DNA from 2 places in the Paenibacillus sp. WLX1005 genome. Region 2 is predicted to be linked to the other one. Evidence: a T-box and tRNA genes for the amino acid it is inferred to sense, from the RefSeq annotation. Region 2 holds a T-box; the other holds one or more tRNA genes.
The links. A T-box is a leader RNA that pairs with one kind of tRNA and senses whether it is charged. The one in region 2 lies ahead of ACE3MZ_RS11115 (glutamine--tRNA ligase/YqeY domain fusion protein), so its partner is inferred to be a tRNA-Gln.
Positions count from the first base shown of each region.

Region 1: it has a tRNA-Gln gene. The T-box ahead of ACE3MZ_RS11115 (glutamine--tRNA ligase/YqeY domain fusion protein) is inferred to sense a tRNA for this amino acid. The anticodon was not compared.

Region 1 covers NZ_CP176756.1:4,729,543-4,732,946, reverse strand. The annotation lists rRNA gene ACE3MZ_RS20290 (23S ribosomal RNA) at 1-1,108, shown strand, start outside; rRNA gene rrf (5S ribosomal RNA) at 1,171-1,287, shown strand; tRNA gene ACE3MZ_RS20280 (tRNA-Thr) at 1,337-1,412, shown strand; tRNA gene ACE3MZ_RS20275 (tRNA-His) at 1,454-1,529, shown strand; tRNA gene ACE3MZ_RS20270 (tRNA-Gln) at 1,547-1,621, shown strand; tRNA gene ACE3MZ_RS20265 (tRNA-Lys) at 1,638-1,713, shown strand; tRNA gene ACE3MZ_RS20260 (tRNA-Leu) at 1,753-1,839, shown strand; tRNA gene ACE3MZ_RS20255 (tRNA-Gly) at 1,847-1,921, shown strand; tRNA gene ACE3MZ_RS20250 (tRNA-Gly) at 2,083-2,153, shown strand; gene ACE3MZ_RS20245 (ketoacyl-ACP synthase III) at 2,458-3,404, opposite strand, start outside.
Region 2 covers NZ_CP176756.1:2,563,502-2,566,905, forward strand. The annotation lists gene ACE3MZ_RS11110 (CGNR zinc finger domain-containing protein) at 280-834, shown strand; T-box leader at 902-1,198, shown strand; gene ACE3MZ_RS11115 (glutamine--tRNA ligase/YqeY domain fusion protein) at 1,374-3,188, shown strand.

The sequences.
Region 1 (3,404 bases), 2.2 Mb from region 2:
ACACAGGTCTGTGCGAAGCCGCAAGGCGAAGTATACGGGCTGACGCCTGCCCGGTGCTGGAAGGTTAAGGGGAGTGGTTAGTCTTCGGGCGAAGCTATGAACCGAAGCCCCAGTAAACGGCGGCCGTAACTATAACGGTCCTAAGGTAGCGAAATTCCTTGTCAGGTAAATTCTGACCCGCACGAATGGCGTAACGATTTGGGCGCTGTCTCAACGAGAGATCCGGTGAAATTTTAATACCTGTGAAGATGCAGGTTACCCGCGACAAGACGGAAAGACCCCATGGAGCTTTACTGCAGCTTGATATTGAACTGGGGTGCGATTTGTACAGGATAGGTGGGAGCCTTGGAAGAGGGAGCGCAAGCTTCCTTGGAGGCGCCGTTGGGATACCACCCTGATCGCATCTGAGTTCTAACCTAGTACCGTGATCCGGTACGGGGACCGTGTCAGGTGGGCAGTTTGACTGGGGCGGTCGCCTCCTAAAATGTAACGGAGGCGCCCTAAGGTTCCCCCAGAATGGTTGGAAATCATTCGAAGAGTGCAAAGGCAAAAGGGAGCTTGACTGCGAGACCTACAAGTCGAGCAGGGACGAAAGTCGGGCTTAGTGATCCGGTGGTACCGCATGGAAGGGCCATCGCTCAACGGATAAAAGCTACCCTGGGGATAACAGGCTTATCTCCCCCAAGAGTCCACATCGACGGGGAGGTTTGGCACCTCGATGTCGGCTCATCGCATCCTGGGGCTGAAGTAGGTCCCAAGGGTTGGGCTGTTCGCCCATTAAAGCGGTACGCGAGCTGGGTTCAGAACGTCGTGAGACAGTTCGGTCCCTATCTGTCGTGGGCGTAGGAAATTTGAGAGGAGCTGTCCTTAGTACGAGAGGACCGGGATGGACGCACCGCTGGTGTACCAGTTGTTCCGCCAGGAGCATCGCTGGGTAGCTACGTGCGGACGGGATAAGCGCTGAAAGCATCTAAGCGTGAAGCCCCCCTCAAGATGAGATTTCCCAAGTTAGTAAGACCCCTTGAAGACGACGAGGTTGATAGGTTGGGGGTGGAAGTGCAGCAATGCATGGAGCTGACCAATACTAATCGGTCGAGGGCTTATCCAAGATTCTAAACACGCGATGAATCGTTTCGGATTCAGTTTTCAGGTGATTAACACATCTGCACGTTTGGTGATGATGGCGGAGGGGTTCCACACGTACCCATCCCGAACACGACCGTTAAGCCCTCCAGCGCCGATGGTACTTGGACCGCAGGGTCCTGGGAGAGTAGGACGTTGCCAAGCGTATTCCCTTTTGGGGAAACAAGTAAGATCAGTTTTGAAGTTAAATTATGCCGGTGTAGCTCAGTTGGTAGAGCAACTGACTTGTAATCAGTAGGTCGGGGGTTCAAATCCTCTCGCCGGCACCATTATTTTATTTTTCGAATAAGATAATAAATTGTATATCATGGCGGTCGTGGCGAAGGGGTTAACGCATCGGACTGTGACTCCGACATTCGCGGGTTCAATTCCCGTCGATCGCCCCATTTCTTCTATATTTTATAGGGGATTAGCCAAGCGGTAAGGCAACGGACTTTGACTCCGTCATGCACAGGTTCAAATCCTGTATCCCCTGCCATTTGATTTTTTATTGAGAGCCATTAGCTCAGTTGGTAGAGCACCTGACTTTTAATCAGGGTGTCGAAGGTTCGAGTCCTTCATGGCTCACCATTTACATTTTGTAGATGGAATAGTTTTATTTCTTAGTATGCGGTCGTGGCGGAATTGGCAGACGCGCACGGTTCAGGTCCGTGTGGGCTTACCCCCGTGGAGGTTCGAGTCCTCTCGACCGCACCATTTTTATGCGGACGTGGCTCAGCGGTAGAGCATCGCCTTGCCAAGGCGAGGGTCGCGGGTTCGATTCCCGTCGTCCGCTCCATATACATTTTAGGTAAGTACCGGGTTGGAAGTGTAAGAAGCTTTAAGCTTCTTGAGTTTCAATGAATGGTGCTTTTGTTTTGGGCTTGATATGCTGTTAGATCGTCAATTACTTATTGTTATGATGATCGTAAGATAGTATGTAGCCTTAACTTTTGGTTCGCGGGTGTAGTTCAATGGTAGAACTCCAGCCTTCCAAGCTGGTAGCGTGGGTTCGATTCCCATCACCCGCTTTATAAAAAAAGAGGATGTCTGATGTTAACATCAGACATCCTCTTTTTGTTTTGTTCATCATGTTTTGTTCATCATGTTTTGTTCATCATGTTTTGTTCATCATGTTTTGTTCATCATGTTTTGTTCATCATGTTTTGTTCATCATGTTTTGTTCATCATGTTTTGTTCATCATGTTTTGTTCATCATGTTTTGTTCATCATGTTTTGTTCATCATGTTTTGTTCATCATTGTAAGTGACTTGTCATTATATATGATTCATCATTTTGTGTACTGTGTGCTGTATCTTTCATATATGGTCAAGCTTATTTTAGGTTGGGATTCCAGCGGATGAGCATTCCCATTTGGGTTAATCCTGCGCCGAAGCCGTAGAGTAGGATAGTATCATCGGTTTGGACTTTGTTGTCTAGTAAGCCTTGTTGTAGAGCAAGTGGAATGGAGGCGGATGATGTGTTGCCGTACCATTCGGCACTGGTTAATGTATGTTGGGGAGAAATGCCGGATTTTTCGCAAATGGAATCGATCATTTTTAGGTTGGCGCTATGAGGTACGAACCAGTTTATGTCGGATATCGTTTTGTCGGCATTTTGTAGCAATTGGCGGATTCCTTGTGGAACGGTGCGAACTGCCCATTTGTACACTTCGCGTCCATTTTGAAATATTTTGCCGTTGCCTTCCATTGGGTTGTTGTTTACTTCAGTGGATAAACCGCTACGGTATACATGGTGAGCACCACCACCGTCGCTATCCATAAAGACATCGATAAAACTTGGTTGATGTGCATCATACTCAACCAGTGCTGCTCCAGCGCCATCGCCGAACAGGATGCAGGTGCTGCGGTCGGTGTAGTCCAATGTTTTGGTCATCGTTTCGCTAGCAATTACCAAAACTTTGCGGTGTAGACCAGAGGTGATAAAGCTATTTGCCATATGGAGACCATATACAAAACCAGCACAGGTGGCATTGAGATCGAATACGCCAGCACGTTTGATTTTGAAGTGTGCTTGAATCTGGGCGGCTACGCTTGGAAATACATAGTCAGATGTGGTCGTTGCGACTAGTACAAGATCGACATCTTCGATAGTTACATTGTAGTGAGATAGCATGTTTTGGACGGCTTCAATACCGAGAGAGGAACTGAATTGATCTGGAGCGGCTACGCGTCTTTCGCGAATGCCGGTGCGCTGGACAATCCAATCGTCTGAAGTATCGACCAGTTGTTCAAGATCGTTGTTGGTTAGTCTTTTTTCCG
Region 2 (3,404 bases):
TAAATGTAGCTTTCTATCTCACTCATAGATCGTTACAATAGTATTAAACATAATAGAATATACGTAACCATCTATTTTATTTAAGATAGTTACGTCGGGTGTATCTATGACAGATGTATTGATGTATCTAAGACTAGTATATTGATGGATCTAACATATTTACATTGAATGCGTATGATCAAATGTTCCGCTAACTAGTAACATACACTAGTAAAGCATGAGCTAGTAAATAAAATTACAATCATATATGAGCAATAACGACAGGATAGGTGAATAATTATGGATATGATGTGGACTGATTTTTTGAATAGCGATTATCACGACTGGAAGGAAGGCAAGCATGACGAAGACAAATTGCCGCTACCTACATGGCAGCAGCGTTTTCTGGAGCAGCATCAGCTGAAGGCAGATGTACCGGCGAATGAGCAGCAACTAGCCATGTTATGTACATTACGTGCGCAACTAAGCAAAACAGCAGCAGAAGTGGCTACAGGCGAATCGTTGTCTGCCAAGCATATGCAGTATTTGAATGACATGTTGGCAGGTGTTTCGTTGCAACGACAACTACAGATGGACAAGGAGCAGCTAACGCTACATTATGTGTGTCAGCAGACAGGTTGGGATATGGTAGCGGCGGAGATTGTAGCTGATTTTGCAGCAACATTGTTACATGGCGATGCTCGGCGTATCCGTCATTGCGATAACCCGGATTGCCGTTGGGTCTTTTACGATGATACACGTAGCCGAACGAAGCGCTATTGCGATGACAAGTTATGCGGCAATCTGATGAAGGTTCGTCGTTTTCGAGCACGACAAAAGAACAAGAAGTCATAAAGAAGCTCCAGTCCTCATTATCCAATAGTTGCCAAACCTAACAACTGACAGTACAATAAAATCCATATTACATGCGATGATGAGAAGAGTAGACTTGATTTGCGCTTCAACAGAGAGCTCCGGTAGCTGAGAAGGGGTGAAAGCAATCCAGTCGAAACAAGCCTCTGAGCAGCATATCGGAACCGGTCAGCGGGGATGGTATGACAGGCGCTCCTGTTACAGAGCTGGGGTATAATCGGCGTTTCTTGTATCGCCATATGAGTCATATGGAATGATAGGCGGCACGACGACGTACCCGACAAGGCGGATGCAGTGATGCAGCCGCGAACTGGGGTGGCACCGCGATCACAATCTCGTCCCCAAGACAAATGTCTTGGAGGTGGGATTTTTTTGTTTTATGGCATGTGTGGAGACGAGTTCTTCACACGGTCATAGTGGATTGCCAATTGGGAAATCAATGAGTAGCAGTATGCCGTTCATATGTAGCTACCAATACGATTCATCGTTTCCTCACACTTGAAGGAGGTCACCCCATCATCATGTTAAATACGGATAAAACCCATTTTATCGAACACGAACCTGCTGAGCATGAGCATTTTATTACTCGCATCATAAAAGAAGATGTAGCAGCGGGCACATTCAGTCGCCCGATCGCCACACGCTTTCCGCCGGAGCCAAACGGTTATTTGCATATCGGCAGCGCCTTTGCCATTATTTTGAATGTGAGTATGGCGCAACAGTTTGATGGCAACTTCGTTCTGCGGTTCGATGATACGAATCCGCTCAAGGAGGATGAAGAGTACGTACACGCGATTATTCGTGATCTGGCATGGCTCGGTTATCGTCCAGCGGTGCATTACGGTTCCGATTATAGCGAGGAGTATTACGCTGCCGCGATACAACTGATTAACAAAGGAAAAGCATATGTATGCGACCTGACCCCAGTGGAAATGGCGCAATACAGGGGTACACTAACCGAAAAAGGAACAGACAGCCCCTATCGTAACCGTAGTATCGAGGAGAATCTGAAGCTGTTGTCTGCCATGCGTGCTGGTCAATTTGCTACTGGAGAAAAGGTGCTGCGTGCGCGTATTGATATGGGATCGCCCAATATGAATTTGCGTGACCCTGTGCTGTATCGGATCATTCATACTCCGCATTACCGTACAGGCAAAGAGTGGTGCATATACCCGATGTATGATTTTGCTCATCCGATTCAGGATTGGAAGGAAGGCATCACGCATTCGTTATGCTCTATTGAATTTAAGGAGCATCGACCATTGTACGATTGGGTGCTGCATGAGCTGGACATTGCCGAGCCGCCGAAGCAACGTGAGTTTGGACGATTGAATATTAGCGGTGTAGTAACGAGCAAGCGCTATTTGCGGCAGCTTGTGGAAGGCGGATATGTGGATGGCTGGGATGATCCGCGGTTGCCAACGTTACAAGGGATGCGTCGTCGCGGGTATACTGCGGATAGCATTCATGCCTTTTTTCGTGATGTTGGTATGATTCGGGCAAACACTACCGTAGATCTGGGCATGCTAGAGCATGCTGTTCGTCAGGATCTCAAGCCCAAAGCCATATCTGCCATGGTCGTTCTGAATCCGGTTAAAGTGATCATTACGAACTACGATGCAGCCGCTACGGAATGGCTGGAAGTAGAGAATCATCCGCAACAGGAACATAGGGGTACACGTCTGCTTCCATTCACACGCGAGATCTGGATTGAGCGCGAGGATGTGATGGAAGTGCCAGAGCGCGGTTTCCATCGGTTATCGCCGGGTGTGGAAGTACGGCTGAAAGGGGCGTATTTTATCCGCTGCCAACGTATTCTGCATGATCCAGACACAGGAGAAATCAGCGAAGTGCATTGTACGTATGATCCTGACACTCGAAGTGGAAGTGGCTTTGACGCACGTAAAGTAAAATCAACGATTCACTGGGTAGCTGCGCATCATGCAGTTCCGGTAGAAGTGCATGTATATCACTCATTGCTTACGGAAGAGAGTGAAGTGAAACACGATAGTAACACAAGCCAAGTTCTTGAAGGAAGTAAACATGTTAAAGTTAATGAGGATATCAATGTAGACGAAGGTGTGAAGCCAGATGCCGAATCTCATACAGAACATAATAAAGTTGAAGATGATCCATGGCATCATCGCGTTCGCTCGGATTCGCGTATTGTGATGAAACATGCTGTAGCAGAGCCGATGCTCCTTCATCCTGATCCTGAGGCACATTATCAATTTATCCGGCATGGTTATTTTGTGACCGATAGCCGATACAGCCGCGACGATCATCCTGTATTCAATCGTGTCGTATCCCTCAAGGACTCATGGAAAAGAAGCTGAGTGCAAAGAGGAATTACGATTCAATAGTCATCCAGCAGCATACAGATTGATTTCGATACAAAATAGAAGCTTAGGATGCACTACTATGTAACATTCCCTAATACGAAGCTGGCATATAGAATCTAGCATTTAATAGAACAAAGAGGATAAAGAGAACAAACAATAGGTCAGATCAGTATCATCACGATGCCGATCTGACCTGTTTTTGTCATAAAT